3 regions of the Kitasatospora sp. NPDC034035 genome follow, and region 2 is predicted to be linked to each of the others. Evidence: riboswitches for the same ligand, from Rfam matches in the RefSeq annotation. Region 2 holds a riboswitch; each other region holds the start of a gene.

Evidence for each region. A riboswitch is a leader RNA that binds a small molecule or an ion and turns the genes downstream of it on or off. The one in region 2 is predicted to bind cobalamin.
Region 1: it holds a riboswitch for cobalamin, as region 2 does, so the genes downstream of both, ACZ52J_RS10760 (ribonucleoside-diphosphate reductase subunit alpha) here and metE (5-methyltetrahydropteroyltriglutamate--homocysteine S-methyltransferase) in region 2, are expected to answer to the same signal.
Region 3: it holds a riboswitch for cobalamin, as region 2 does, so the genes downstream of both, ACZ52J_RS22395 (cobalamin biosynthesis protein) here and metE (5-methyltetrahydropteroyltriglutamate--homocysteine S-methyltransferase) in region 2, are expected to answer to the same signal.

The regions. Positions count from the first base shown of each region.
Region 1 covers NZ_JBVISA010000006.1:97,621-107,888, forward strand. The annotation lists gene ACZ52J_RS10755 (ribonucleotide-diphosphate reductase subunit beta) at 1-467, opposite strand, end outside; gene ACZ52J_RS10760 (ribonucleoside-diphosphate reductase subunit alpha) at 488-2,908, opposite strand; cobalamin riboswitch at 3,100-3,225, opposite strand; gene ACZ52J_RS10765 (GH12 family glycosyl hydrolase domain-containing protein) at 3,308-4,645, opposite strand; gene ACZ52J_RS10770 (glycoside hydrolase family 26 protein) at 4,741-6,057, opposite strand; gene ACZ52J_RS10775 (glycosyltransferase family 2 protein) at 6,057-8,105, opposite strand; gene ACZ52J_RS10780 (DUF2510 domain-containing protein) at 8,358-9,488, opposite strand; gene ACZ52J_RS10785 (GNAT family N-acetyltransferase) at 9,563-10,057, opposite strand.
Region 2 covers NZ_JBVISA010000021.1:105,125-115,392, reverse strand. The annotation lists gene ACZ52J_RS27585 (putative Ig domain-containing protein) at 1-1,932, opposite strand, end outside; cobalamin riboswitch at 2,494-2,719, shown strand; gene metE (5-methyltetrahydropteroyltriglutamate--homocysteine S-methyltransferase) at 2,876-5,245, shown strand; gene ACZ52J_RS27575 (DUF485 domain-containing protein) at 5,432-5,818, shown strand; gene ACZ52J_RS27570 (solute symporter family protein) at 5,815-7,545, shown strand; gene ACZ52J_RS27565 (cysteine dioxygenase family protein) at 7,549-8,136, shown strand; gene ACZ52J_RS27560 (serine/threonine-protein kinase) at 8,231-9,733, opposite strand; gene ACZ52J_RS27555 (NUDIX domain-containing protein) at 9,821-10,268, opposite strand, start outside.
Region 3 covers NZ_JBVISA010000015.1:139,140-149,407, forward strand. The annotation lists gene cobO (cob(I)yrinic acid a,c-diamide adenosyltransferase) at 1-242, opposite strand, end outside; gene ACZ52J_RS22385 (putative cobaltochelatase) at 246-2,354, opposite strand; gene ACZ52J_RS22390 (cobyric acid synthase) at 2,351-3,889, opposite strand; gene ACZ52J_RS22395 (cobalamin biosynthesis protein) at 3,886-4,872, opposite strand; cobalamin riboswitch at 5,026-5,157, opposite strand; gene ACZ52J_RS22400 (helix-turn-helix domain-containing protein) at 5,355-6,038, shown strand; gene ACZ52J_RS22405 (alpha/beta hydrolase family protein) at 6,164-7,300, shown strand; gene ACZ52J_RS22410 (hypothetical protein) at 7,879-9,201, shown strand; gene ACZ52J_RS22415 (CDP-alcohol phosphatidyltransferase family protein) at 9,289-10,167, opposite strand; gene ACZ52J_RS22420 (phosphatidylserine decarboxylase) at 10,154-10,268, opposite strand, start outside.

The DNA.
Region 1 (10,268 bases), on a different contig from region 2:
TCCTTCGTCTGCAGCGAGTCGATGTGGTCGACCGCGTTCATGTACTTGAAGCAGAACTGGGCCTTCTGGTGGATGGAGGGGATGTTCTCCACCGCGGCGAAGGCCGCGTTGCGGTCCTCCGGGTCCGGAAGGTAGGTGTCGAGCAGCGTCAGGTAGAACTGGACGTGCACGGCCTCCTCGAACAGCTGCCGGCTCAGGTAGAGCCGCGCCTCCGGGGAGTTGATGTGCTTGTAGAGGCTCAGCACCACGTTGTTCGCGACGATCGAGTCGCCCGTCGCGAAGAACGCGACGAGGCGCCCGATGAGGTGGCGCTCGCCCTCGCTCAGCTTCGCCAGGTCGGCGACGTCCGAGTGAAGGTCGACCTCCTCGACCGTCCAGGTGTTCTTGATGGCGTCCCGGTACCGGTCGTAGAACGACGGGTAGCGCATCGGGCGCAGGGTCAGCTCGAAGCCGGGGTCGAGCAGCATCTTGCGGTCTTCGGGGGTGCTCACTGGCAGGCCTCGCAGGACTCGGGGTTCTCCAGGGAGCAGGCCAGCGCGGCCTCCTCCTCCGGGGTGAGGGTCGGGGTGCCCACCGGGATCGTGTTGGCCGGCACCGGCGCGGCGGCGCGGGCGGTACCCGACGCGGCCTGGGCGATGCGGGTGGCCGGGCGCGAACGCAGGTAGTAGGTGGTCTTGAGACCGACCTTCCACGCGTAGGCGTACATCGAGCTGAGCTTGCCGATGGTCGGCGCCGCCATGAACAGGTTCAGCGACTGGCTCTGGTCCAGGTACGGCATGCGGGCCGCGGCCAGGTCGATCAGCGCGCGCTGCGGCAGCTCCCACGCGGTGCGGTACAGCGACCGCACCTCGGCGGGCAGCCAGTTCAGCTCCTGCACCGATCCGTTGGCGTCGCGCAGCGCGTCGCGGGTCTGCTGGTCCCAGACGCCGAGCTCCTTGAGCTCGCGCACCAGGTACGGGTTGACCTGGAGGAACTCGCCGCTGAGCGTCTCGCGCTTGAACAGGTTGGACACCTGCGGCTCGATGCACTCGTACACGCCGGCGATGGACGCGATGGTCGCGGTCGGCGCGATGGCCAGCAGCAGCGAGTTGCGCAGGCCGGTCTCGGCGATGCGGGCGCGCAGCGCGGTCCAGCGGTCGGCCCACTGCGGGGCGGCCGTCGGGAAGTGGTCGATGTGCAGTTCGCCGCGGGCGGCGCGGGTCTCGCCGTACGCCTCGTGGCGGCCGAGCCGCTCGGCCAGGTCGGCGGAGCGCTCGTAGGCGGTGAGCATGATGCGCTCGGCGATCAGCGTGGACAGCCGGGCGGCCTCGGCGGAGTCGAAGTCGAGCCGCAGCTTGAAGAAGACGTCCTGGAGGCCCATCACGCCGAGGCCCACGGGCCGCCAGCGGGAGTTGGAGGTGCCGGCCTCGGTGGTCGGGTAGAAGTTGATGTCCACGACGCGGTCGAGGAAGGTGACGGCGGTGCGCACGGTGGCGTCGAGCCGCTCCCAGTCCATGGCGCCCAGCAGGTCGTCGGCGGACGCCCCGGGGGCCACGTGGGCGCCGAGGTTGACCGAGCCGAGGTTGCAGACGGCGGTCTCGGAGTCGTCCGTGACCTCCAGGATCTCGGTGCACAGGTTGGAGGAGTGCACCGTGCGGCCCGGCAGCGCGGTCTGGTTGGCGGCGCGGTTGGAGGCGTCCTTGAAGGTCATCCAGCCGTTGCCGGTCTGCGCGAGGGTGCGCATCATGCGGGCGTACAGGGTCTGCGCGGGGATGGTGCGCACGGCCTTGCCGGCCAGCTCGGCCTTGCGGTAGGCCTCGTCGAAGTCGGCGCCCCACAGGTCGACCAGCTCGGGCACGTCGGCCGGGGAGAACAGCGACCAGTCCGCGTTGGCGTTGACCCGGCGCATGAACTCGTCCGGGATCCAGTGCGCCAGGTTGAGGTTGTGGGTGCGGCGGGCCTCTTCGCCGGTGTTGTCGCGCAGCTCGAGGAACTCCTCGATGTCGGCGTGCCAGGTCTCCAGGTAGACGCAGGCGGCGCCCTTGCGACGGCCGCCCTGGTTGACGGCGGCGACGGAGGAGTCGAGGGTGCGCAGGAACGGCACGATGCCGTTGGACTTGCCGTTGGTGCCGCGGATCAGGCTGCCGCGCGAGCGGATGCGCGAGTAGGACAGGCCGATGCCGCCGGCGTGCTTGGACAGGCGGGCGATCTGCGCGTAGCGGTTGTAGATCGAGTCCAGGTTGTCCAGCGGGGAGTCGAGCAGGTAGCAGCTCGACATCTGCGGGTGGCGGGTGCCGGAGTTGAAGAGCGTCGGCGAGGAGGTCAGGTACTCCAGGCGGCTCATCAGGCCGTACAGCTCGGCGACTTCGCGCACGGACTGCTCGTTGTCGCCGACCGCCAGGCCACAGGCGACGCGGAGCAGGAAGTGCTGCGGGGTCTCGATCACCTTGCGGGTGATCGGGTGGCGCAGCAGGTAGCGGGACTGCACGGTGCGCAGGCCGAAGTACTCGAAGCGGTCGTCGCCCTTGGTGTCGATCAGCGCGTCCAGGGCGGCGGCGTGCTTGGCGACGAACTCCGCGGTGGTGTCGCCGATCAGGCCCTCGGCGTGGCCGACGGTGATCGAGGCGGAGAAGGACGTGGAGCCCTGGCTGTTCGCCTCGTCGACGATCTCCAGGGCGAGCAGGCGGGCGGCGAGCTTCGAGTACTGGGGGTCCTCGGCGATCATCGACGCGGCGGCGTCCACGGCCAGCCCGCGCAGCTCGGCGAAGTCCGAGCCGGCGTGGCGGCCGCGCAGCGCGGCGGCGGCGACATGGCCGGGGTCGACCTCGGTGAGGTCGACGCTGCGGTCGGTGAGCAGCCGCAGCAGGGCGCCGCCGGGGTCGGAGACCTTCGGGTCGGTGAAGGCGGTACCGGAGCCCTGGGCGGGCAGGGTGGCTGAGGCAGCGGTGGTCAAGGCGCTCTCTCCTGGCGGCGATCGTCGGCGGTGATCGGAGTACCGGGCGATCGGGGCAGGGGAGCACGCGCGCGGGCGCAAGCGGCGTCCGTGCGACGGTGGCATCCCCGGCCCGCCCGCGAGGCCCGGAAGGTACTGCTGGTGCTGGCGCGGCCTCTGCGGGAGGGCCGTGGCGCACGCTGTCGGCAGGTCATCGGACTCGCGGGCAGGGCTCTTGGAGCCGCTCGCTCACCGCTGCGGGGCAGTCCCGGATTCCCACCGGGTTCCCCTGCATCGACAGCAGGGATGAGCATACATCTAGTGGCGCGAGTCCGATGCAGCCCCACATGTAGTGTCGCGGGGCACGACTGTTCGACTCATCGTGCGATAATCTGCTCAGGCTGGAGGGTGCCATCCCTGGCCCGTACGGGCATCGCACGGGCGCATCCGCACCTGGGTGGTCCCGCCCGCGGAGGCGCTCGCAGAGGCGCCCGCGGAGGCGCTCGCAGTCCCGCTCGAGGAGGCGCTCGGACCGGCACTGGCGGCAGCGCTCGGACCCGCACTCCCGGCAGCACCCGGATTCTCGACGCAGCGCCCCGTGTCCTGGTTGGCGAGCTGTCCCGTGGGGGTCACCCGCCAGCGCTGGTCGGGCCGCGAGGTGCAGCCGGTGAGGACGGGGAAACCGAGGCCCGGGTCCTCGACGCAGCGCCCGTTCTGCCCGATCGAGCCGTTGTCCCCCATCGTCCAGGTCTGGGCCGGCGAGCCGTCGCAGGTGCCGGCGCCGACCGCGGCCGGATCGCCCGCCACCCGGCTGTCCAGACAGAGACCGGGCAGGGCCGAGGTGATCGCGCCGCTCGGCTGTCCGGCGGCGGCCTGGAACGAGAAGGAGTCGCTGCCGAGGCCGGCGCCGCCGTCCCAGATCTCGAACCCGGCCTGGACGGCGCACAGGTAGGAGCCGGCCGGGACGTAGCCGCGCTGGATGGCGTCGCGGGTGAAGGCCCGCAGGTCCAGGTCGGTGACGGAGGTCGTGCCGGTGGCCATCTCGTAGGTGATCAGGGTGTGGCTGCTCTTCTTCGGGGCCTCGTACACGCGGTAGGAGGTGCCGCCGACCTGTAGGTCGCCGGTCCGCTGGCCGAACGGGGTCTTGCCGTTGCCGCGCAGCCAGATCATCAGCTCGGCGCTCTCGGTGAAGGAGCAGCTGGTCCGGCTGTTGCTGTACCAGACGTCGTACGAGACGTTGTAGACGCCGCCGTCGACCTGGGTGGTCTGCCAACTGCTGGTCGCGTACCGCAGGTTGTCCACCGGGATGGGCAGCGGGCCGGTGCCGGGCTGGAGCTGGGTGCTGATGTGCGGGTAGGCGCCGGGGCCGCGGTCCGGGTCCGTGAGGCTGGCGGGGCTGATCCCGCTGCGGGTCACCCGGAAGTCGGTGCCGGCGCCGCTGCTGCTGATGCAGAGGCCGCCGGTGGCGTTCCACTCGTTCGGGTTGATCAGGTAGCGGCCGGAGTCGACGGCCTGGGACGGGTAGCGGTTCTGCCCGGTGGAGCAGATCTCGCCGGCGGTCGCGGCCGGCAGCGGGGTGACGGCCGTGGTCGCCCGGACGGGCGCCTGCGGGTCCCGCGAGTCGTGCGGGATCAGCACCGCGCACAGGGCCAGCACGATCGCGATGGTCGGCGCGAGCCACCACCACGGGCGCAGGCCGCGGCGCCCGGTTCCGGGCACGACGGGGTGGGTCATGGGGCTCTCGCCTCCCTGCTGCGGTGTCTGCGGCCGGTGCGCGGGCCGGGGCGGTGGTGTCGTAGGCCGGTACGCGGGCCGGGGCGGGGTCGTGCTCACCCGGCGGGCGTGGAACTCGACCGGGGCTTGGTCGCGGGCGAGGTCGGCTTCTTGACCGGAGGCTTCTGGGTGGTGGCCGACGGGCTGGGGGAGGCCGGCGCGTCGGGGGAAGGGGCGGGTGCCGGGGCCGGCGCCGTGACGGTCAGGGCCGGCTCGGAGTGGACGGTCCAGGGCGTGTTGTAGCGCGGCGCGGAGACCCCGGCGGCGAACGCCTGGGCGGCGGCGGGGGACGCGGCTACCCGCCAGTCGACCTCCTTCCTCGCCTCGTACCAGATCACGCCGATGATGTCGGGGTGCTGGGCGAGCTGCGAGAACATCTCGGTGATCCACTGTGCCTTCAGCCCCGAGGTGTCGGTGGCCCCGGTCTCGGTGATCACCACGGGCTTGTGGCTGAACGCCCGGATCTGCTCGATGGTCGGCTGGAAGATCTGGTCGAACGACTTGTACTTCTCGACGCCGGTGGTGCCGTAGTAGCCGGACAGGCCGACCCAGTCGACGTAGTCGTCGCCGGGGTAGAGCGTGTTCAGGCTGGTGGCGTTCTCGTAGTCGACGTTGGGGCTCCACACCCAGGTGACCCGGGTGGCGCCGGCCTGCTTGAAGATGTCGTGGACGTGCCGCCAGGCCTGGACGTACTGGCCCTTCTTGTTGCCGTTGGACTGCTCGGCCCAGGGGTACCAGTAGCCGTTCATCTCGTGGGCGAAGCGCAGGGCGACGGGGTAGCCGAGGCCCTTGATGCCGTCGGCCCAGGTCTTGATGTAGTCGTCGAACCTGCCGTCGATGATGTTGGAGAGGGAGTACTCCGGCTGCTCGCCGCGGAGCTTGTCCTCCTTGGCTTCCTTGCGGTAGTCCCAGGGCTCCCAGGCGACCATCGGCATGATGCCGCGTTCGGCGACGGTGTCGAAGACCCGGCGGTCGAACTTCCGGTCCCACCAGCCGACCGAGAACTCCAGCACGTTCGGCTGGTGCTTGACGGCCGCGGTGAACTCGTCGAGCGGGCCGAGGTCGTAGGGGCCGGGCTTGGTCATGATGCCGGTGAACGCGCCGCCGGCCGGCGGGAACTGCGGGGGCGGGGGCGGTGTGGTGGGCGTCGCTGCCGCCGTCGGGCTCTGGCCGGCCGTCGCGGGGGTGGCGGTCGGTGACGCGGCCAGGGCGGTGGTCAGCCAACTCGGCATCGCCGTCGGGGCGGCGCCGGCGAAGGTGTACGGCTCCAGGTCGTGCGCACGGGAGAGCCGGGGCGCCAGGACGAAGGTGTACCCGACCATCAGGGCCAGGGCGACCAGGGCGGCGATCCGGGGGACGGTGATCCGCAGCATCAGCGGCTCCTCCGCTCGGTCCGGGAGCCGGCCCGGGCCGGCTCCAGCAGCTCCTCGAACTCGTCCTCGGCGAGGGCTCCTTCGACGGGTTCCTCGGATTCCTCGACGGCTTCTCCGAAGGCGTCCTCGACGTTTTCTCCGACGGGTCCTCCGACGGCTGCCCCGGTGCGCGGCGGTTCGGTCCGCTGGGAGGGCAGGTGGCCGGGCAGCCGGTCGGCGGCGGGCGCCTCGGCGGCCCTGGCCGCGGCGGCCCGCTGGGCCCGGGCCTCGCGGCGTCCGCTGACGAAGGAGATCACCAGCGGCGCGAGACCGGTGAACAGGCTGACGCCGGCCCAGAACCGCAGGATCCAGATGTCGTGGTGGAGCGTGAAGCTCGCGCCGAGCAGCCCGCCCGCGACCGCCGCCCACAGCAGGTGCAGCCGGAAGGTCGACAGCGACTCGGCGCTGCGCAGGTCGCCCTTGGCGGTGACGGCGTAGGCGAGCGGGCGGCGCAGCAGCGCCGCGATCGCGGCGGCGACGTAGACCGGGCCGGCGAACATGGCCAGCCCCATGCCGGCCACGCCGATCTCGCGCCGCTCGTGCGCGGCCAGGTTGAAGCGGCGCAGCCACAGCCACAGCACGAACCAGCTGCCCATGCTGGCGCCCCACAGGGCCATCCAGTGGGTGCTGTTGAGGTGGATGGAGGTGACGCCGAGGGCCAGGTAGACGGAGGTGGCGAGGCTGCCGAGGACGGTGTTGATCGCCACGCTCGGGTAGTAGAACTGGACCAGGCCGTAGAGCACCCGCTGGCGCAGGCGCAGCTTGATGCCGGAGCGCAGCCGGCTCTTGAGCAGGATCTCCCAGATGCCGTACGCCCAGCGCTTCTGCTGGTTGAAGTAGTCGGTCCAGGAGGTCGGGCCCTCGCCGACGGCGAGAACGTCGGGGGTGTAGACGCCCTTCCAGTGCCGGTCGGTCTCCGGGTTGACGGAGGCCTGGACCCGCATGCTGGTGAGGTGGTCCTCGATGATCGAATCCTGGTAGCCGCCGATCTGCTGCCAGGCGACCGGCCGGTACAGGTGGTTGGTGCCGATCAGCAGCGGCGCGTCCATGCCGTTGCCGCCGCGCTCGACCAGGCCGGAGAACAGGTACTGCTGCACGGAGGCACCGTGGGCGACCCAGTTGTCGTACATGTTGCCGTACACCTGGGGGGCGACCACGAAGGCGACGTCGGGGTCGCGGAAGTATCCGAGGGTGCGCTCCAGGAAGCAGGGCAGCGGGACGTGGTCCGGGTCCATCTGGGCCACCACGTCGTAGCCGTGCTCGTGCTCGGCGCGCCAGGAGTTGTGGTTGCCGGACTTGGTCTTGGCCCGGAACTCGCCCTCGGCCTGGTTGTACTCGGGGCGTCCCTTGCGGCTGAAGTGGTGGACGCCGAGCCGGGCGGCCATCTCCTTGACCCGGTCGTCGTTGCCCTCGTCGAGGATCCAGACGTCGACCCGGCCGTCGTACTCGATCCGCAGCATGGCGGCGAGGGTCCGCTCGACGATCTCGATCGGCTCCTTGGAAGGCACGATCGTGGTCAGCACCGCGACCCGCAGCCCGGGCGGCGGAGTGACCGGCACCGGGTCCTTGGCGCGGAACGCGAAGACCCAGACGGCGAGGTTCTGAACCAGCCGGATCACTTCCACCGTAATAACGGAACAGAAGCAGATACGCGCCAGGTTGATCCGCCAGTCCGGGGACCAGCCGACGTGGGAGCTGGGGATGTGCTCGGGGAGGAGCAGCCAGCCGACGAAGACGAGGCCGGCCAGAGCGTTGACCGCCACCAGGACGGTCATGACGAACTTGACGCCGCGTGAGGAAACCGAGCGGTAACGGACGGCGCCGCCGTCCTCGCCGGGGGTCAGCGGGCCGGCGGTCTCGGCGCACGCCACGTAGGCGCGCTGGGCGGCGCTGTTGCGCAGCTCCCTGCGGACGATGCGGCGTTCGTTCCGGGCCCGGGGCAGGACGCGCCCGTGGCGTCCGCGCGCCCGGTTGCCCTGCGTCGCCGTGTGTTCGTTGGTGGAGTCCACCGGTCAACCCCCGTACAGCTGCCCGGTCGTACCGGAGCCGCTGGTTCCCTGCTCGGTCACCGCCCGTCGACGTCCGACACCGGGCCGTCGGGTCGACGGTCGTACGGCGTGGCGGCGTCACTCATGGGCTTGGCTGATTGTCGTTCAAGCGGTCAGCATACGGGCCGTGGCCGAGCGCTCTCTGCCGGGGCCGGGAATGCCAAGGCTCCCGCAAGCCCCGCGGAAGGGCGGGGCCTACGGGAGGGACGAGCGTCAGGGCGTGATCTTGACGGAGTTCGCGATCTGGTCCATCAGCGCCAGCGGCGGAGCCTCCGCCGCCTGGTCCAGGCAGATCTGGAGCACCGGGACGGTGGTCGCCCCGGCCGCCGGCGTGACCTCGAGGACGCCGCAGTAGCTGTCCGGCGTGGACGAGGCACTGGACATCGGGACGTGCCACAGCGCGAGGTAGCCGTCCATGCCCTGGATCTTGACGGCCGACTGCTTCACCGGGTCCGGCGGCGTCGGCGCGTCCGAGCCGTAACGGGTGTTGTAGAGCAGCTGGCCCATGCCGAGCACCAGGGACTTCGGGTCGGACCAGCCGCCGTTGAACACCCGGAGGTTCTGGACGACCACGCCGCGGGTGCAGGCCCCGTTGCCGTGGCCCACGCAGGCGTACGGGTTGACCGCGTAGCGGACCTCGTTCGGGGCCTTGGCGTCGACCTGGACCTGCCAGTCCTGCGGCAGCATGAAGTTCATCTTCGAGTCCTGGCCGGTGATCTGCCGCCCGCCGGGGAGCTGCTGACCGCCGGTCAGGGCGGTGCCCATGAAGCCGTTCGGGCTCTTGGGGTCACCGGTGGGGGTCGCGGCCGTGGTCGAATCGGCCTTCGCCGAGCCGGGCTTCGCGGTCTTGTGGCCCAGGACGTAGCCGCCGCCCGCCATCACGACCGACAGCACCACGGCGCCGACGGCCACGAGTACCCGGCGCTTGGTGTTCTTCGGCTCGACGGTCTCGAACACCACCGAGGTGGGGATCGGCTTGGGCGTCGGCAGGCCGGGGGTCGGCGGGCCGGGCTGCTGCGGCGCCGGCCCGGGGGCCTGGGCCGGTCCCGGGGCCTGGCCCGGTCCGGACGTCTGGCCCGGTCCCGAAGTCTGGGTCGGCAGGGTGGCCAGCGTCGGAGCGGCCGGCGCCGTGGGCGCCGGCGGAACCTGCACCGCCGGGCTGACGGCCGTCGGCGCGGCAGCGTTCTGGACGGCATGGCCGGGGAACGGGCTCGCGGGCATGCCGCCGCCTCCCGGCTTGGCCTGAACCTTGTCGGTCCAGGTCGAACCATCCCACCAGCGCAGCGTATTGGGCTGCCCGGAAGGGTCCTCGTACCAGCCGCTAGGCGGACTCCCCGTCGTCATGCGGCGGATACTAGCAGCGAGCCGATCGGATGGTCATTTCAAGTCATGGGCTGGGCGTACCAGTCGACGCCGCCTCAGAACGCCAAGGTGTAGACCATCAGGTCCATCCCCGGGTACGGCGCCCAGTCCCGCTCGGGGGTGCGCCGGAAGCCGACCCGCTCGTAGACGCGGTGGGCGGCGGTCATCTCCGGGCGGGTGGAGAACGCCATGCCGGCCAGGCCGAGTTCGCGGCTGCGGGCGAGGGAGGCGCGCACCAGCGCCTCGCCGACGCCGCGGCCGCGGGCGGCGGTGTCGGTGGCGAGCATCCTGATCTCGCCCTCGCGCGGGGTGGCGATGTCCGCCCACTCGGTGCCGCCGACCGCGAAGGTCACGCAGCCGAGGACCCGCCCTGCGGCCGGGTCGACCGCGACCAGGAGCTCGGCCTCCCGGGCCCGGCGGTCGGCGTCGCGCAGCAGCTCGGCGTAGCCGCTCCCGGGCGAGGTGAAGCCGCCGCCGACGAAGGCCTCGACGGTGATGCGGCCGGCGTCTTCGAGGTCCTCCGGGAGGGCCGGGCGGATGAGGTAGTCCATGCGGCCAGTGTGCCGGAGCCGTGCGGGGTGGAAAGCTCCGGGGTCGAACGGACCGGGAGGGTGGCCGGATCGGCGGAGGGGCGCAGGGAGGCGGCGGGCATGGTGCCGTACAGCCGCTCGGGGCGGGCGGGGTCGGCCGGGTAGCCGCCCGGGCGGTGGTAGTTGTCGCGGCGGGCCGCCGGGCCGCGGGAGACTTCGCGGCTGATCAGGA
Region 2 (10,268 bases):
GGTGACGTTCTGGCCGGCGTAGGCGGAGAGGTCGAAGGTGCGCTGCTGGTAGCCGGCCGCGGCGTCCACGTTGGAGTAGGTCTTCAGCGTGGTGCCGTTGACCGAGACGGTCAGCTTGTCGTACGCGGTGCTGCCCGACTCCGCGGTGTCGATGTGCAGGTAGAAGCTGAGGGCGGCCTTGCAGCCGGCCGGTACGGCCAGGGTCTGGGCGAGCGTGTCGGTGTGGGCGGAGCCGTAGCCGTCGAGCCAGGACTTCCAGCTGCCGCCGTGGGCGGGCTCACTGCCGGAGTTGTCGATCACGCCGGCGCTGGCCGTCCACGGGGTGGCGCTGCCGGTCTCGAAGCCGGGGTTGCCGAGGAGCTGGGCGGGGGTGCAGCCGCCGCCGGCGCCGGTGACGGTCCAGCCGAAGGTGGTGGAGCCGCTGGCGCCGGTGCCGTCGGTGGCGGTGACGGTCACGGTGAAGGTGCCGGCGGTGTTCGCGGTGCCGGTGATCAGGCCGGTGGCGGCGTCGACGCTCAGGCCGGCGGGCAGGCCGGTGGCGCCGTAGCCGAGGGACTGGCCGGAGGCCGAGTCGGTGGCGTGGATCTGCAGGCTGACGGCGGAGCCCTGGGCGGTGCTCTGGCTGCCCGGGTTGGTCACGGTGACGGTGTTGCCGCCGGTGCTGCCGTTGGTGAAGGCGGCGGTGCCGTTGGGCGTGCCGAGGCCGGTCGGGCCGTCGTAGCCGGCGGCGGCGGTGCACAGGTAGGACGGGGAGCAGCTGCCGTTGGCGCCGCTGGTGACGTCGTACAGGGAGCCGGTGTGCGCGTACGGGTAGGAGGCCGGGGCGGTGCCGGCGGCCGGGGTGCCCGCCAGGGCGTAGACGGAGGCGATGATCGGGGAGGAGGCGCTGGTGCCGCCGTAGACGTTCCAGCCCGAGCCGCCGTAGGTCTGGTAGACGGCGACGCCGGTGGCCGGGTCGGCGACGGCGGAGACGTCGGCGACGGTGCGCTTGCCGCAGCCGGTGTCGTGCTGCCAGCTCGGCTTGGCGTCGTAGGCGGAGCAGCCGGAGCCGGCGCCGTTGCCGCCGGAGCTGCTGCCCCAGACCTTCTCGGTCCAACCGCGGGCGGTGGAGGCGCGGTTGAGGCTGGTGCCGCCGACGGCGGTCACGTACTGGGAGGCGGCCGGGTACTCGACGCCGTAGCCGGAGTCACCGGAGGAGACGGTGATGGCGACGCCGGGGTGGTTGAAGTAGCTGGTGTCGGAGCTCGGGTCGGTGGAGTCCTCGCCGCCGCCGTAGCTGTTGGAGACGTACTTGGCGCCCATCGAGACGGCGGTGTTGACGGCGGCGCCGAGGTTGCTCATGTTGGCGTCGTCGGACTCGACCAGCAGGATGTGGCAGTTGGGGCAGACGGCGCTGACCATGTCGACGTCGAGCGAGATCTCGCCGGCCCAGCCGCTGTCGGCGGTCGGGTAGCTGGTGCCGCCGCGCTGGTCGACCTTCCTGAAGCAGCCGTTGGCGGTGGTGCAGGCGGGCAGGCCGTACTGGGAGCGGTAGGTGGCGAGGTCGGACTCCGCGTTGGGGTCGTCCTGGGCGTCGACGATGGCGACGGTGGCGCCGGCGCCGGCCGAGGTCGGGAGGTTGTAGGCGGAGGCGAGGTCGCTGGGGCCCAGGCCGGAGGGGTTGATGTCCGGAGCCAGGGCGAGGTGCTGGACGAGGTCGGTGCGGGCGAGCGCGAGGCAGGCCATTTCGCCGGGGTGGGTCGGGGCGGCGCAGACGTGCTTGGTGGTGACACCGGTGGTGGGGCCGGTGCCGGCGGTCCCGCCGGGGACGGCGGCGGCGCCGGGGGCGGTGGCCGCGAGCAGGCCGGTGGCGGCCAGCGCGAAGGCGGGCAGGGCGGCGAGCAGTCTGCGCGCCCGGGCAGGGCGCGCACCGCTGGGGGAGTGGAAGCGCAAGAGTCGACCCTCCGTGGGGGTGAGGGCGCGGCCGGTGCCGGCAGTTGGGGTGCTCGCCGGGACGGGCTCGGGCCCGTGCTGACGGATCACGTGCAGGTGCTCGTCGGCCACGGCGGATGGCCGTGGACCGGCATGGTGCTTGCGCTGTACGGGAGGTGGGGCACGCACCCCGGGTGAGCAGGGTGGTGTGGCCATGACATGCATGGGCATGTCGGAGGCCCGTACCGTTCACGGTCGGGCCCGGCCGCTTCGGCACCGCCATGAGGTTACTGACGGGTGTTCGACAACCTCAAGGTGCCGTTCGCAGCCTTTACCGGGCTTTGCCCATCAATTGTCCGGAGGATGAGGCGGGTTGCTCCGCACCGGCGGAGGCGGGCTGCTCCGCACCGGCGGAGCCGGGTCGCGACGCCGGTGGGTGTCGGTGGGTCCCGCCGTGACGAGCCGTCATGTTCCGACTCCCGCGATGGGGAAGCCTGGTCCTCCGGCCGCTCCTCGCGTCGACGCCGTCCCAGTATCCGGACGATTTGAGCGAATCCCTGTTCAGCTCCCGCGGTCCTGCGCCTAAGCTGGCCGTGCAGCTGGTTCGCCCTGTCCGCCAGGCAGGCGCGTCGCAAGAGGGAACCCGGTGGGAATCCGGGACTGCCCCGCAGCGGTGAGTGGGAACGACCGCCGTCATACGCACTGGGCCCGGGACGGGTCTGGGAAGCGACGGCCAGTAGGTGTCCGCCCTGGAAGCAGGGCGGCTGTGCCCGCGAGTCCGAAGACCTGCCACTGCCCGCGCGCGACCGATCGCGCGCGGAGATCCGGTGACCTCGAGGGCGGGTCGGCGTACCTACCAGACGGAGCCGCGCCCACGTGCGGGCGCCCGTCCGGTTCGTCACCCCTTCGCGCCTTCGTCCCGTCATCGGGGACCAGAGGAATCAGGCTCGCGAAGGAGAGTCCCTTGACAGCGAAGTCCGCAGCGACCACCACCAGCACCACCGCAGTCGCCACCACCGCCACCACCACCGGCGCCGCAACCACCACCGCAGCCACCGCGTACGGCTACCCCCGGCAGGGTCGCAACCGGGAACTGAAGAAGGCGATCGAGGGGTACTGGAAGGGCGCGGTCACCGCCGAGGCGCTGCTGAACACCGCCGCCGACCTGCGCCGGGAGAGCTGGGCCCAGCTCGCCGAGGCCGGGGTTGGGGAAGTCCCGACCGGAGACTTCTCCCTCTACGACCACGTGCTGGACACGACGGTCGCCGTCGGCGCGATCCCCGCCCGACACCGGTCCGCGGTCGACACCGATCCCCTGGACGGCTACTTCGCCATGGCACGCGGCACCCAGGAGGTGGCGCCGCTGGAGATGACCAAGTGGTTCGACACCAACTACCACTATCTCGTACCGGAGTTGGGCTCCGACACGGTCTTCGCCGCGAACCCGGCCAAGGCGGTCGCCGAGCTGCGCGAGGCCCTCGTCCTCGGCCACGCCGCCAGGCCGGTGCTGGTCGGTCCGGTGACCTACCTGCTGCTCGCCAAGCCCGCTCCCGGGGTGGCCGAGGACTTCCAGCCGATCACCCTGCTGGACCGGCTGCTGCCCGTCTACGCCGAACTGCTCGCCCACCTGCGGGCGGCGGGCGCCGAATGGGTGCAACTGGACGAGCCCGCCCTCGTCCAGGACCGCACCCCGGCCGAACTCAACGCCGCCGCCCGCACCTACCGCGAGCTGGGCGGCCTCGCCGACCGGCCCAAGCTGCTGGTCGCGAGCTACTTCGACCGCCTCGGCGACGCCCTGCCGGTGCTCGCCAAGGCCCCGGTCGAGGGCCTGGCGCTGGACTTCACCGGCCCGGCCGCCGCCAACCTGAACGACCTCGCCGCCGCCGGCGGCCTGCCCGGCAAGCGGCTGGTCGCGGGAGTCGTCGACGGCCGCAACATCTGGATCAACGACCTGGAGAAGTCGCTGGCCACCCTGGCGACCCTGCTCGGCCTCGCCGACAGCGTGGACGTCGCGCCGTCCTGCTCCCTGCTGCACGTGCCGATCGACGCCGCCGCCGAACGCGACATCGACCCGCAGATCGCCCGATGGCTGGCCTTCGCCCGGCAGAAGGCCGCCGAGGTCGCCCTGCTGGCCCGCGGTCTGCGGGAGGGCGCCGGTGCGATCACCGCCGAACTCGCCGCGAACCGCGCCGACCTGGCCTCCCGGGCCACCTCCCCGATCACCCGCGACCCGGCGGTCCGGGCCCGGGTCGCCGCCGTCACCGGGGCCGACACCCGCCGCGCCCAGCCCTACCCCGTCCGGGCGGCGGCCCAACGCGCCCGGCTCGGCCTGCCGCTGCTGCCGACCACCACCATCGGATCCTTCCCGCAGACCACCGAACTGCGCGTCGCCCGCGCCGACTTGGCGGCCGGTCGGATCGACGCGGGCGCGTACCGCGAGCGGATGGCGGCCGAGGTCCGCGAGGTCATCGCCTACCAGGAGAAGGCCGGACTGGACGTCCTGGTGCACGGCGAGCCCGAACGCAACGACATGGTCCAGTACTTCGCCGAGCAGCTCACCGGCTACCTGGCCACCCGGCACGGCTGGGTGCAGTCCTACGGCACCCGCTACGTGCGGCCCCCGGTCCTCGCGGGGGACATCTCCCGCCCGCGCCCGATGACCGTCGACTGGTTCCGCTACGCGCAGGGCCTGACCGCCCGCCCGGTCAAGGGCATGCTCACCGGCCCGGTCACCATGCTCGCCTGGTCCTTCGTCCGCGACGACCAGCCGCTCGCCGACACCGCCCGCCAGGTCGCCCTCGCCCTGCGCGACGAGGTCACCGACCTGGAGGCCGCGGGCGCCGCCGTCGTCCAGGTCGACGAGCCGGCCCTGCGCGAAACCCTCCCGCTGCGGGCCGCCGACCGCCCGGCGTACCTCGACTGGGCCACCGAGTCCTTCCGCCTCGCCACCTCCGGCGTCCGCGCCGACACCCAGGTCCACACCCACATGTGCTACGCCGAGTTCGGCGCCATCATGACGGCGATCGACGACCTCGACGCGGACGTCATCTCCCTGGAGGCCACCCGCTCGCACATGGAGGTCGCCGGAGAGCTCGCCGAGGCCGGCTACCCGCGCGAGGTCGGCCCCGGCGTCTGGGACATCCACTCCCCGCGCGTCCCGAGCACCGACGAGGCGCTCACCCTCCTGCGGGCCGGCCTCGCCGCCATCCCGGCCGAGCGGCTGTGGGTCAACCCCGACTGCGGCCTGAAGACCCGCGGCTGGCCGGAGACCCGCGCGTCCCTGGACAGCCTGGTCGCCGCCGCCCGCCGCCTGCGCGAGGAACTCGCCGGCTGACCCGCCGGCGGACGGCCACCGGGGCGGAGGCGGCACTCGCCGCGTCCGCCCCGGTGGGCCGGGCCGTTGCCGGTTGCCGGTCGCGGATCGCCGGTTTCCGCCGCCGGTCGCTCGTTGATCGCTTGTCTACCGCGCACTTCTACGGTCGGGCCATCGGCAAGTTCCGCACCGCTCAGAAGGATTCCCATGATGGACCCCACCGTGTCGTCGGGCCGCGACGCGCCCTGGATCGGCGACGATCCGCGATTCACCGAACTGCGCGCCGCCTACCGCACGTTCGTGTTCCCGGTGACGGCGGCCTTCCTGCTCTGGTTCCTGGCGTACGTGCTCTGCTCGGCCTATGCCCGCGACCTCATGGCGACGAAGGTCGTCGGGAACGTCAACGTGGCCCTGGTCTTCGGACTGCTGCAGTTCGTCTCGACCTTCGGCATCGCCCTGGCCTACGGCCGGTTCGCCGCCCGGCGGCTGGACCCGCTGGCCGCGGCCCTGCGGAGCGTGGCGGTGTCCCACCCGACAGCCCCGGCCCCGGCCGGCCACGGCGGCGACCAGGAACCGACGGAGAACCAGGCATGACACAGCACCTTCCGCTCGCCGCGACGACGGCGCAGTCGGCATCGAACAAGGCCCTGACGATCGGCCTGTTCGTCGCCCTGGTGGCGGTGACCCTCGTCATCACCCTCTGGGCGCGGCGGAGCACCCGGGGCACCGGCGGCTTCTACACCGGCGGCGGCGAGTTCTCCGCGCTGCAGAACGGCATCGCGATCTCGGGCGACTACCTGTCCGCGGCCTCCTTCCTCGGCATCGCCGGGATCATCGCGCTCTCCGGGTACGACGGCTTCCTCTACTCGATCGGCTTCCTGGTCGCCTGGCTGGTCGCGCTGCTGCTGGTCGCCGAACTGCTGCGCAACACCGGCCGGTTCACCATGGCCGACGTGCTGGCCGCGCGGCTGCGCAGCGGGCCGATGCGCACCGCAGCGGGCGTGTCGACCATCGTGGTCTCGATCTTCTACCTGATCGCGCAGATGGTCGGCGCGGCGACGATCGTGGGGCAGCTGCTCGACGTCAAGGGCAGCGCCGCGCAGATCTGGACCATCGCCGGGGTCGGCGCCCTGATGATCGTCTACGTCGTGGTCGGCGGGATGAAGGGCACCACCTGGGTGCAGATCGTCAAGGCGGTGCTGCTGATCGCCGGCGCGGCGACGATGACCGTGTGGGTGCTGGCGAAGTACGGGTTCAACATCAGCCACCTGCTCGGGGACGCCGCGGCGGCGTCCAAGAAGGGCGACGCCTTCCTCCAGCCCGGCCTGAAGTACGGGGCGACCGACGGCTGGTCGAAGCTCGACCTGGTCAGCCTCGGCACCGCCCTGGTGCTGGGCACCGCGGCGCTGCCGCACGTGCTGGTCCGCTTCTACACCGTCCCGACCGGGCGTGACGCACGCAAGTCGGTGAACTGGTCGATCGGCATCATCGGGGTGTTCTACCTGATGACCCTGGTGCTCGGCTTCGGCGCGGCCGCGCTGGTCGGCACGGCGACGATCAAGGAGAAGGACCCCTCCGGCAACACCGCCGCCACCCTGCTGGCCGAGCACCTCGGCGGCGGCGCGGGCACCACCGGCGGCTCCCTGATGCTCGCCTTCATCGCGGCGGTCGCGTTCGCCACCATCCTGGCGGTCGTCGCCGGGCTCACCCTGACCTCCTCGTCGTCGTTCGCCCATGACCTGTACGCCAGTGTCATCCGCAAGGGCCGGGCCACGGAGCGGCAGGAGCTGGTCACGGCGAAGGTCGCCGCCGTGGTCATCGGCGCGGTCGCGGTCGCCCTGTCGATCTTCGCCAGGGACCTCAACGTGGCGTTCCTGGTGGCCCTGGCCTTCGCCATCGCGGCCTCGGCCAACCTGCCGGCGATCCTGCTGACCCTGTTCTGGCGGCGCTTCACCACCTTCGGCGCCAAGTGCGGCATCTACGCGGGCCTGGTCAGCGCGATCGGCCTGGTGCTGCTCTCCCCGATCTGCTGGGGCGGCGCGAGCAGTACGGTCCACGCCGTGAAACTGACGGCCGCCCAGGCGAAGGACTGCGGGGTGCCGGCGGCCAGCAAGCAGGTCGGCAACGCCACGGCGCTGATCTCCTGCACCACCACCGCGCCGATCCCGCTGCAGAATCCGGGCGTCATCTCGATCCCGGTCGGGTTCGCGGCCGCGGTCCTAGGCTCCCTGGCCGGCGGCCGCCGCCGTCGCGACGAGGAGTCGGACCCGCGCCGCTTCGAGGAGTTCGAGGTCCGCGCGCTCACCGGGGCGGGGCGGTAGACCGTGGCACCGGGCTCCAACCTCGACGAGTTCCTCTCCGACCTCGCGCGCTACGCCGCCGCGGACGTCCTGACCGCCCAGCTCACCGCCGACACCCTGCGCAAGTACCTGCGGGCCGGACTGATCGTTCCCGACGACCTGTGCGCCGGCGACACCGACGGCTACGCGCAGCGTCTACTGCATGCCGGACGGACACACTCCGTGGTGGCCCTGACCTGGCTGCCCGGGCAGTCCACCCCGATCCACGACCACGTCGCCTGGTGCGTGTCGGGTGTGGTGGAGGGCGTCGAGGTGGACGAGGCGTACCGGCTGTGGCGGCTCCGCCGCTCCGGCCGCCGGGTGCTCGCGCCGGCCGGCCGGACCACCTGCTCGCCCGGCCGGGTACAGCTCCTGGTGCCGCCGGACGAGGACATCCACCGGGTGTCGAACGGCGGCACCGGCCGCGCGGTCTCCCTGCACGTCTACGGCGCCGACATCTCGCTGAACGGGGACAGCTCGATCAACCGGGTCTTCGGGCAGGACCTCGTGGACGCCCCGCCGGACGGGGCCCGCCTGGTGAGCTGGCGGCGCCCGGACGCTCTGGCCCCCTGACCGGCACCCGGCGCCCTGACGGGCTGCGGACTGACGGGCCGTCCGATGTGCACGGCCCGTCAGCCGCGTCCCGGGCGGGCATGCCGCCGCCGCGTCACGCGGGGTGGCGGGCGCCGGGGATCTTCCACCAGAGGAGCCAGACGCCGGTGGAGACGATCAGCGCGTTCACGACGATCGGGCCCGGCATCGGGCTGTAGCCGTGCAGGCCCATCCACCCGATGGAGTCGACGTACATGACGGCGTAGAACAGCGCCACGTCGAAGATCAGGAAGAGGGCCCACACCAGCCCCGGGTGGAGACGCGGCCGGGGCAGCGCGTGCACGAGCGAGATCACGGCCGTGGCGGCGATCACGCGCGAATAGTAGGAGGGCGGCAGGTAGGACAGGTCGTTCCACGGCAGCGCCAGGCCGACGGCCCAGAGCAGCGCCATGCTGCCGATGAAGCGCAGCAACCGGACGACGGCCGGGCTGGTCCCGGGCGTGCCGTCGGTGCCACCGGTGCCGTCGGTGCCGACGGCGGTCGGTGCCACCGCCGGCGGGTAGGGCGGGGGCTGCTGCTGCGGCACCCGGGCGCCCTCGGCGGTCGGTACCTGGTGCGGGTGCGGGTGCGGACCGAGTACCGACCGCAGCGGTGCCGTGGGCGTCACCGGCGCCGGAGGGACGGGTGCCGGGTAGACCGGGGGCGGACCGAACCCGCCAGGCCCGAACCCGCCCGACCCGAACCCGCCCGACCCGGACGTGTCGACCTGCGTCGGCGGGGCGACGAGCGGAGCCACCTCGCCCCGGGCCACCGACTCCAGCGCCGCGAGCGCCTGTTCGGCCGTCAGCCGCTGCGCCGGGTCCTTGGTGAGCAGCCCCGCGAGCACCGGCGCGAGCGCACCGGCCCGCCGGGTCGGGCGCGGGGGCTGGGTGACGACGGCGATGCAGAGCGCCGTGAACGACTCCGCGTGGAACGGCGCCTCGCCCTCCACCGCGGCGTAGAGCGTCGCACCGAGCGACCACAGGTCGTTGGCGGAGGTCGGCGGCCTGCCCTCCAGCTGCTCGGGGGCCATGTAGGCGGGGGTGCCGATGACGGCGCCGGTGCGGGTGAGCGCGGTGGTCGCGTCAGCCATGTGCGCGATGCCGAAGTCGGTGAGGATGACCCGCTCGTCCATCAACAGGACGTTGTCCGGCTTGAGATCGCGGTGGACGATCCCCGCCGCGTGCGCCTGCTGCAGCGCCTTGAGCATCGCGGCGCCGATCTCGGCCACCCGCCGGACCGGCAGGGCTCCCTCCCGGTCGAGCAGCGAGGCGAGGGAGGCCCCGGTCACGTACTCCATGACGATCACGGGCGCGCCCTCGTGCTCGACCACGTCGTGGACGGTGATGATGCCCGGATGGTTGAGCCGCGCGGCGGCGAGCGCCTCGCGCAGCGTGCGCCGCAGGAGTTGCTCGCGGTGGCCGTCGGCGACGCCCTCCGGCAGGAGCACCTCCTTCACGGCGACATCCCGACCGAGGGTCTCGTCCCGTCCCCGCCACACGCGGCCCATGCCGCCTTGCCCGATGAGGTCGTGGAGGCGGTACCGGCCCCCGACGACTGCCCCGCTCGTCGCTGTCACGGGCTCATACCTTAGTGCGGCGGCCCTGCCCCGGACACGCCCCGGCGCGGACCCGTCGGGAGGCCGACGGTGTCGGCCCCCCTGCTCTCACCCGCCGACCAGGGTCCGCGGGTCGAAGGGCTTGCCGTCCCAGCCGTGGGCGGAGAAGCCGCGCCCCCCGGACAGGTACAGGGTGAGGGCGGCGTGGGAGGTCGGGAACATCGGCAGCGGCAACGTGTCGGCCGGGGACCAGGTGACGGTGAGGTGCTTGTCCGGCTCGGTGTTCGTCAGCTCGCCGCGCCAGGCGGTGGCGAGGAACACCGACAGCAGGAACGGGCCCTTGCCGTCCCAGCCGGTACGGACCTGGACCGTGTGCACGAGCCGCAGGCCTTCCGGGTCGACGATCAACCCGGTCTCTTCCCGCAGTTCACGGGCGGCGGCCTCGTCCAGGCGCTCGCCGACCTCGACCTTGCCGCCAGGGATCGTCCACGCCGGGGTCGTGCTCCAACGGTTCGCGGCGTAGTGGATCGTCGCGATCCGGCCCCGGCCCCGGTCA
Region 3 (10,268 bases), on a different contig from region 2:
CCCTCGCCGGAGGCGCCGAGCACGCGCAGCGCGTTCTCCTCGCCGACCTTCCACTTGGCGGACTTCACGAACTGGAACACCCCGACCGGCCAGCCCTGGTTCCAGGCCCGCAGCGCCATGCCGAAGGCGGCCGTGGACTTGCCCTTGCCGGGGCCGGTGTGCACGGCGGTGATCGGCTGCGTACGGCGCTGACGGGTCGTCAGGCCGTCGTCGGGAACGCTCTCGGGGACGCCCTTGGGCATGGGTCAGGCCGCCTTTCGCATGGTTGTCGCGAGGTTGTCGCGGACGGTCGAGGAACGGTTGTCCCCGCGGTTCTCGCGGACGAGCGAGGCCACGCCCTCGGCGCGCAGCTCGTCCAGGCTGACGGCGGTGCCGCCGAGCTGCCCGGCCAGGGTGCGGGCCAGGCCCAGCCGGACCGGGCCGGACTCGCAGTCCAGCACCACGTTCGCCGTGCCCTGCGCGGCGAACAGCGCGGCCGCGCGGTGGGAGCGGGCGAGCGCGTCGCGGCCACCGGTGGCCCGGCCGTCGGTCACCACGACCAGCAGCGGGCGGCGGCTCGGGTCGCGCAGCCGCTCGACCCGCAGCACCTCGTGGGCCCGCAGCAGCCCCTCGGCCAGCGGGGTCCGTCCGCCGGTGGGCAGCGACTCCAGCCGGGCCGCGCCGACCTCCACGGAGGAGGTGGGCGGCAGCGCCAGCTCGGCGCCGGCGCCGCGGAAAGTGATCATGCCGATCTTGTCGCGCCGCTGGTAGGCGTCCATCAGCAGTGACAGCACGGCGCCCTTGACGGCGGTCATCCGTTGCCGGGCGGCCATCGAGCCCGAGGCGTCGACCACGAACAGCACCAGGTTGGACTCCCGGCCCTGGCGCACCTGTTCGCGGAAGTCGTCCTTCCGCAGCACCAGCGCCCGGCCGCTGCGTCCGCGTGCCGCCTGGTGCGGCGCGGCGGCCTGCAGGGTCGCGGTCAGGTGCAGCCGGCCGAGCGCGCCCTGCGGGCGGCGGGCGCGGATGGTGTGCCCGCCGGTGGTCTCGGCGGGGGAGCGGCGGCCCTGGGCGCCGTGGCCGGTGCCGCGGACGGTGAACAGCTTGGTCCGGTACGGGTCCCCGGCCGCGGCCGGCGTCGACTCCCGTGCGGGGGCCGGGTGTTGGGTCGGGACCGGCGACTGTGGCTGGTCGTCCCCGCCGGTCGTGGACGCCTCCGGGGCGCCGCCGTCGGAGGGCTCGGGCGCCCCGCCGCCGTCCGGACCACCACCGTCCGGGCCGCCGCCGTCCGGGCCGCCCTCGGGGTCGGGGCCGTCGCCGTCCGGCCCCGGGCCGTCGCCCTCGGGCTCGGGGTCGTCCCCCTGGGCGTGCTCCTCCAGCGTCCGGTCCAGCTGCTCCTCGTCCAGCCCCGGCGCGTCGAAGGGGTTGCGGCGGCGCCGGTGCGGCAGCGCCAGCTGGGCGGCCTTGCGGACATCCTCCTCCAGCACCTCGGTGCGCCCGTCCCAGGCGGCGAGCGCGACGGCGGTGCGGGCCATCACGATGTCCGCGCGCAGGCCGTCCACCTCGAACGCGGCACACACGGCGGTGATCTGACGAAGCGCCACCTCGGTCAGCTCGACCTTGGGCAGCAACTCCCGTGCGGCGGTGATGCGTTCGGCGAGTGCCCGCTCCTCCTCGGCGAACCGCGCGGCGAAGCCGGCCGGGTCGGCGTCGTAGGCGAGCCGGCGGCGGACCACGTCGGCGCGCTCGGCCGGGTCCCGGGTGGCGGCGATCTCGACGGTCAGGCCGAACCGGTCGAGCAGCTGCGGCCGCAGCTCGCCCTCCTCCGGGTTCATCGTGCCGACCAGCAGGAACCGGGCCGCGTGCCGCACCGACACGCCCTCGCGCTCGACGTACGAGCGGCCCATCGCGGCGGCGTCCAGCAGCAGGTCCACCACGTGGTCCTGGAGCAGGTTCACCTCGTCGATGTAGAGCACGCCGCGGTGTGCCTTGGCGAGCAGCCCGGGCTCGTACGCCTTGACGCCCTCGGCCAGCGCGCGCTCCAGGTCGAGCGAGCCGACGATCCGGTCCTCGGCCACGCCGACCGGCAACTCGACCAGCTGGGACGGCCGTTCGTGGCTCCCGGCGGCGGAGTGCGGCCCGTCCGGGCACTGCGGGTCGGGCGCGGCCGGGTCGCAGGCGAAGCGGCAGCCGTCCACGGCGGCGATGGACGGCAGCAGGCCGGCCAGCGCGCGCACCATGGTCGACTTCGCGGTGCCCTTCTCGCCGCGGACCAGCACGCCACCCACGGCCGGGGAGACCGCGTTCAGCAGCAGCCCCAGCCGCAGGTCGGCCATGCCGACGATCGCGGTGAACGGATAGCGGACGTCAGTCATGCGTCACTCCCAGGTGCCCCGGGCGCCAGGAACGGCAGCGATCCGGCCGCCGGCACCCCGCCCTCGATCAGCTTCCACAGCGCGTCGGTGTCCGCGTGTTCCTCGATCAGGTCGCCCAGCCGGTCCAGCCGGGCCTCGCGCGCCTCGGCGAAGGAGGTGTCCGGCGCCGGGACGAACGCCCGGCCCGCCAACTCGGCGACCTCGCGCAGGAGTTCGCGACGGAAGTCGTCGTTCTCCAGCACGCCGTGCCAGGTCGTGCCCCAGACCGAGCCCACCCGGCAGCCGTCCAGACTCTGCCCTCGGCCATCGGAGACGAACGCCTGGCCCCCCTCCACGGCCACCACCCCGTGGTGGATCTCGTAGCCCTCGACCCGGTGCCCGAACGCCTCGCCGACCGGCCGCGCCAGCACCTTCTCGGCGCCGAACCGCACCTGCGTCGGCAGCAGGCCGAGCCCGTCGACGGCGCCCGCCTTGGACTCCACCTCGTCGACGATCCCGCGCGCCAGCATCTGGTAGCCGCCGCACACCCCGAGAACCGGCAGCCCGGCCGCCGCCCGCGCCTTCAGCGCCGGCTCCAGGCCGCGCTCGCGCAGCCAGGCGAGGTCCGCCACGGTGGCCCGGGTGCCGGGCAGCACCACCAGGTCGGCGTCGGCCAGCTCCTCGGGTCTGGTGGCCCAGCGCACCAGCACGCCCGGCTCCTGCGCCAGCGCGTCCAGGTCGGTGAAGTTGGACAGCCGGGGGAAGCGCACCACGGCCACCCGCAGCACGTCCGCCCCGAGCGGCCCGCGCCCGTCGACCCGGTCCACCACCGTCGACAGGTCCAGCGAGTCCTCGGCGTCCAGCCACAGTCCGGGCAGCATCGGCAGGGTGCCCAGCACCGGACGGCCGGTCAGCTCGTGCAGCATCTCCAGCCCGGGCGCCAGCAGCCGCGCGTCGCCGCGGAACTTGTTGACGAACCAGCCGGCCACGTGCCGCTGGTCCTCCGCCGACAGCAGCGCCAGCGTCCCGTACATCGCCGCGAACACGCCGCCGCGGTCGATGTCCCCGACCACCACCACCGGCAGCCCGGCGGCCGTGGCCAGGCCCATGTTGGCGATGTCGCGGTCGCGCAGGTTGATCTCGGCGGGCGAGCCGGCGCCCTCGCAGACGACCACGTCGTAGCGGCGGCGCAGGTCGGCCAGGCACTCCAGGGCGCGCTCCAGCAGGACGGGCTTGCGCTCGCGGTAGTCCAGCGCACCCACCTCGGCGACCGGCCTGCCCAGCAGCACCACCTGGCTGCGGCCGTCCGCGCCGGGCTTCAGCAGCACCGGGTTCATCGCCGCCTCCGGCTCCACCCGGGCGGCCTGCGCCTGCATCGCCTGGGCCCGCCCGATCTCGGCGCCGTCGGCGGTGACGAAGGAGTTCAACGACATGTTCTGGGCCTTGTACGGCGCGACCCGCACACCCTGGCGGGCCAGCCAGCGGCAGATGCCGGCCGTCACCACGCTCTTGCCCGCGTCCGAGGTCGTCCCGGCGACCAGCAGCGCGTTGCTCATGCCCCACCCCTCCTCTTACCGAACGCCCTGATCACGAGATGCCCCGCGACCGTCGTACCCAGTGCCAGCGCGCCCACCCGCCGGGAGAGCGCGCAGGCCCGCTCGATGTCGTCCGCCGTCACCGGCCGCAGCTCCGCGCCCAGCACCGGACGGTGCTCCACGCGCTCGCCGTACCGCAGTGTGCCGCCCAGCCGCACGCCCACCGCCCCGGCGAACGCCGACTCCGCCTGGCCCGCGTTCGGGCTCGGGTGCGAGGAGCCGTCGCGCCGCCAGACCCGCCAGGCCGTCCGGGGCTGCGGGGCGGCGGCCACCGTCAGCAGTGCGGTCAGCCGGGCGCCCGGCCAGCCCGCCACGTCGTCCAGCCGGGCCGAGGCCCAGCCGAACCGGGCGTAGCGCGGCGAACGGTGTCCCACCATGGCGTCCAGGGTGTTCACCGCACGGAACGCCAGCAGCCCGGGCGTGCCCGCCAGGGCACCCCAGGCCAGCGCGTTCACCACGGCGTCGGCGGTGTTCTCGGCCACCGACTCGACCACCGCGCGGGCGATCTGCTGCCCGTCCAGCGCGCTCGGATCCCGCCCGCACAGGTGCGGCAGCCGCTCCCGCGCGGCCCGCAGGTCGCCGTCCTTCAGCGAGCGGCCGATGGCGCGGGCCTCCCGGGTGAGCGAGGTGCCGCCGAGGACCGTCCAGGTCGCGGCCGCCGCCAGCGCCGCCCGGCTCAGCGGGCGCCGGCCCACCGTACGGTCCAGGGCGAGCGCGCCCGCCGCGACCGCGCCCACGCACAGCGCCGTGTACCCGGCCCCGGCCGTACGGTCGTCGCGCCACAGGCGCCGCTCCAGCCGGGTCGCCGCGCTGCCGAAGACGGCCACCGGGTGGCCCCGGCGCGGGTCGGCGAAGCGGGCGTCGGCGGCGTAGCCCGCGACGGCGCCCAGTGCGAACGTGGCGGCGCGGGCCAGGGGGCGTCCGGTCGCAGGACGGACGGTCACAGGACGAACGCCGGAAGGGGGCTGATCGGAAGACAACTCATCGGGAGACAGCTCGGCGGAAGGCCGCTCGGAGTCCGGTGGGGCGGGGCAGCCTGCATCGCGTGCGTGTCCTCACTCAGGGTCCGCGCCCTGGATCGACGTAGCGGGGGCGAGAGTCTCCTGGCTTCCGGGTCGGACACACCCCCGGGGCCTTCCAGCGGCTTCTGACGGCCCGCCGTGGCGATCATTCCGAGCGTGCTCCCCGGTGACAGTGGCGGGACCGCGCCGGACTCGCACCGGCTTCCTCTCCATGCCTCCGATTGGCCCCAGGATCCCATCACGCGGCCGAACCGGGAGTCAACCGAGGTCACGGAGGGGTTGGTCACACCGGGCACCGCCCCGACGCGCTGTGGGATCGCCCAGCGGAGCACCGCCCCCGGACCGGCCGCTTCGTGGGTTCGGTCGCTGGGGCGCACCGCGGTCCGCGCCTACCGTTCGGTGGCATGCGTCGCAGAAAGACCCCCACTGTCCCGCCTCCGGTGCCGTTCTCCCCCGCGGCCGCCCGCGCCCACCGGGCCGGCCTCGGCCTGACCCCCGAGCAGGTCGCGGAGGGCATGGCCGCGCACGGCGTCCGGCTGCTGCCCGCCCACGTCCTCGCCTGGGAGGCCGGCGAGCTGCGCCCCAGCGAACCGGAGTTCATCGCCCTCGCCCGCGCCCTCTGGTGCCCCGCCGCCCAGCTGATGGACACCCGCCCGGTACGGCTGCGCGACCACCGCGTCGCCCGTGAACTCGGCCAGGCCGCCGTCGCCGACCGCACCGGCACCGTCCTCGCCACCTACCGGCAGGCCGAACTGACCGGCCAATGGGACGGCGACGAGGAACAGACCCGCGCCCTCGCCGAGGTCCTCGACCTGACCCTGCCCGAGCTCGTGGAGGCCACCGGCCGCCGGGAGGCCCTCGGCCAGCTCCTCCGCCAGTGCGTCGCGGGCCGCTGGCAACCCCACCTCCGTGCCCTCGCCCGCATCGTCCCGGCCCCCGCCGACACCCTCGCCGCCGCTCTCACCGTCCTCCACCAGGAACACCACGTCCCCACCCACTGGGGCGCCACCACCCGCGCCGCCCCACCCCCCACCACCGACTCCCTCACCCCCCGCTTCTGGCACCTCCTCGACGCCGCCACGGACTGACCCCGCGCCCCGACGCCGGACCCCGTCCCCGCGCCCCGACCCCGCGCCGAGTGACCCGGACGGCCCAGCCCGGTGGCCGGGCGGCCGGGGCGCCGGTGGACTGGTGCACGAACACCGTCCGGTCCGTGACCAACAGAGCGGGGATCGATATGCGCTGGGGAACCGCCGCCGTCGTGGCGGCCGCCGCCGTCGGAGCCGGGGCCGTCGTCCTGGTGATCGGCCGCCGGGCCTCCGAGCGGATGGTCCGCCCGGTCACGGCCGTGCAGGAGTCCGGGCCGGTCCTGGTCCGCGGCCTCGGCGTCGGGCGGATCACCTTCAGCCGCAGCCCCGAGAGCCTGCGTCCCGGCCGCTGGGCGGTCGAGTGGGACGACGGCGGCCACGCGGTCGTCGAGGAGGTCCTGCACAGCGACGAGGAGGGCGTCACCCGTCGGCTGGTCCGCGCCGACCGGGGCACCCTCGTCCCCAGCGCCGAGGTCCGCTTCACCCCGCGCGTCCACGTCGGCGACCCCACCCGGGCGCTCGGCCTCGCCTACACCGAGACCGCGGTCGACGGCGAACTCGGCGCCCTCCCCGCCTGGTACCTCGACGGCAAGCGCGGCACGTGGGTGATCCTCGTCCACGGCCCCGAGGCCGACCGCCAGCAGACCCTTCCGGTCCTGCCCGTCCTCGACCGTCTCGGCCTGCCCGCCCTCGCCGTCACCTACCGCGGCGACGAGGGCGCCCCGGCCTCCCCGGACGGGTACAGCCACTTCGGCGAGACCGAGTGGCGTGACGTCGAGGCGGCGGTACGGCTGGCGCTCGCCCACGGCGCGGGTCGGGTGATCCTCTACGGCTGGTCGGTCGGCGCCACGATGGTCCTGCAGACGGCGGCCCGCTCCGCCTGGGCGTACGCCGTCAGCGGCCTGATCCTCGACTCGCCGGTCCTCGACCTGCCGGCCACCGCCCGCGGCGACGCCGAACGGCTGGGCGTCCGGGGTGCGGCCGTCGAACTCGGCGCCCTCGCCGCCCAGGGCCGCACCGGCGTCGACCTCGCCGACTTCTCCCGCATCGCCGAGGGAGCCGACCTGCGCGTCCCGACCCTCCTCCTGCACAGTCCGGCCGACCGGGTCTCCCCGTTCCGCAGTGCCGAGCGCCTCGCCGCCGCCCGCCCCGACGTGGTCGGCCTCCAGCCCTTCCCCGGCGCCGACCACGGCACCCTCTGGAACTCCGCCCCCGACCACTACACCGAACTCCTCCGTCGCTGGCTCACCCCGCTCCTCTGACCGGGAGCCACCGTCCGTGCGGAGCGCGGGAAGTCGGACCCGCCGACTTCTCGTGCTCCAAGATCGGCCCGTCCCGCGCGCCCATCCGTCCGGATCCGGGCTCGACAGCCCTGCCGCCCGCCGACGGCTTCGGCGCGGCCCGCAGCGGTCGCCGCGCCGTGAGGGGCACATTTTTGGCCCCGCACACCACCCTCCCCCTCACGTTCCGTGACCGCTCGAACGGCCGCAGCAACCGTCGCGACTGACCTGGCATGAGCAGGCCACACGTTTCCGGCCAGGCGGTTTGCCTCTGTTGCCCGATCTTGCGGAGGTGTCGCCACCGGGCGCCCGGTCGTACGGACAACCGGATGTGACAGAAGGCCGGTACAAGGGGAAGACTGCTCGACGTGACGTCTCGGAACCCGCGCGACCGTGATGCCCCGCTCCCGCCTCCGATCGGTACCGGTGCGACGGTGACCCGTCTCCCCGGTACGGCCCACCGGCCAGCCGGTGGCAGGCCGAGCGGGGCGGTTGTACCCCGTAACGGCGTACCCCGGCGACGGGGACCCGCGCCGGCGCCCGGACGGGGCCGGGTTCCCGTGCCGGAGGGCTTTCCGGCGCCGGCCGAGCTGGCGCCGCTGGCCCGCCGGATGCTGGTGGACGCCGTCCGGATCGCCCGCTGGGCCGGGGAGCTGCCGGAGATCGACAAGCGTGGCGAGCTGCTCCCGGAGGACGCCCGTGCGGCGGGCCGGGCGCTGGCCATGACGGTCGGTGCCGCCGCCAAGGCCTGGGGGCAGGCGCTCCTGGTGGGCCTGGTGGAGGCCCGGGACACCGGGGCCGGTCCGGGCTGGCGCCTGCACGCCTGGGAGCACGACGACGAGGCCGTGGTGCGCGGCTGGTCGGCGCTGTTCGACGCCTGGACCCTGCTCGCCCCGGTGCCGCCCGCCGCGCTGCGCGGGGTGTTCGCCGTACTGGCCGGGCAGGCCGTGGACCAGGCTCCGCAGCTGCTCTCCTTCCTGCACCTGGTGGACGGTCCGGTGGCCGAGAGCGAGCTGCTGGAGCTGCTGCGCCGTGGCCTGGACGAGCGCCGGGTCGGCGGGGCCGGCGGTCCGGGCCTGTCGCCCGTGCCGCACGCGGCCTCCGCGGTGTCCGCGGTCCGCGGCACCTGCCGGGAGCCGCAGATCGACACCCCGGCCTCGCCCTCGGACGTGGCCGCCGTCCTGGACTGGATGCTGGACGGCCTGGCGGCCGTCGGCGCCCTGACGCGCAGGAACGAGGCCGCCGAGCTGTCGCCGCTCGGCCACTGGGCGGTGCGGGCGAAGCTGGAGGAGATCTGCACGGTCGCGCAGACCGCGGCCGGGCACATCGAGCAGAGCGCTTTCGAGCTGCTGAACGCCTGTGCGGACTACTCGCCGGGCCCGGCCCGCGCCGAGTACCGCGCCTGGGTGGCGGCCCGTCCGGCGGACCGGGCGGTGGCCGAGCTGCTGGAGGCGGCACGGGGCGACGACGCGCTGGTGCGCGGGCTGGCATTCGAGGCGCTGCGGGTGGCCGGAGGGCCGGCCGAGCAGGCGGTGCGGGCGGCGGTGGACGCGCCGGTGCTGCGCCCGTACGCGCTGCTGTGGCTGGCGGAGCGCGCGGACGAGGGGGTTTCCCCGGCGGACGTGCTGGGCGCGGACGACGCGGCCTGGCTCTGGGTGGACACGGCGGCGGCGGTGCTCGACCACGGCGAGACGGAGCTGCTGGTGGGCCATGTCGAGGGTGCCTCGGCGGGCGACCCGGTGCGGCTGTTCGCCCGGGCCCGGCAGTCCGGGCACCCGAGGGCGGCCTCGGTGCTGACGGCGGTCTCGGGCGTGCACCCGGACCCGGGGGTGGCGCGGGCGGCCCGCCGTTCGGCCTTCAGCGTCCACACCGGCGGGGCGTAGCCACCGCGGGCTCGCTGGAACGGAGCACGGCGAAGGGCCCGGAACCGATCGGTTCCGGGCCCTTCCGCGTGGGTCGAACGAGCGGCCTCAGCCGAGCCGCGACTCCGCCCGCCGGGCGCGGACGTCGCCGACCTTCTGCCCCACCTTGCGGCGGATGACCAGCAGCGGCGCCATCGCGGCGAGCGTGATCTGGGCGAACGCGCCGACGTGCATCAGCGCGTCGCCGCCGGGCAGGCCGGTGGCCCAGGCGGCCAGGCAGCCGATGGAGACCACGATCCAGCAGAGCGTGGCGGTGGCCAGCAGCCCCTGCGGCTTCGGGTACTCGATCCGGCTGACCATCAGGTACGCGGCGCCGAAGATGGCGAGCAGGCCGGGCAGGAACGGCGGGTCGAGCAGCACGATGGCGATGACCGTCATCGCGCCCATCGGGCAGGGCATGCCCTGGAACACCCCGGGCCGCATCTTGACGGCCGAGAAGCGGGCCAGCCGCAGGACGACCGCGAGCAGCACGGTGATCGCGATGAGCGCCGAGAGCTTGCTGTTGGAGCCCTGGGAGACCATGCCCCAGACCGCGACGAAGTAGGCCGGCGCGATGCCGAAGCTGATCAGGTCCGCCAGGTTGTCCAGTTCCGCTCCGAGGGCGGAGGAGCGCAGCTTGCGCGCCACCAGGCCGTCGAAGAGGTCGCACATGGAGCCGATCAGCAGCAGCGTGACCGCGGTGGCGGCGCTGTGCCGGTCCGGAGCGGCGTCCGGGTTGGTGATGTGCGGGACGAGGACCCCGGTGGTGATCGAGTAGATCGCCAGGAAGCCGCAGACGGCGTTCCCCAGGGTCAGGAAGTCGGCGGTGGACAGGTGCTGGGGAGAGCGCGGGGCGCGCAGCTCGCGGTCGCGCGCCCAGCGGCGGCGGCGCAGGGCCGTCTCCTCGTCGTCCAGGCCGACGATTGTCTCAGGATCAGTCACGGTCAAGGCGCGTCACCCCGGCTGTGGTCTTCTGGCCGACCTCGACGCCGACCTCGACGCCGGCCGGCAGGTAGGTGTCGACCCGGGACCCGAACCGGATCAGGCCG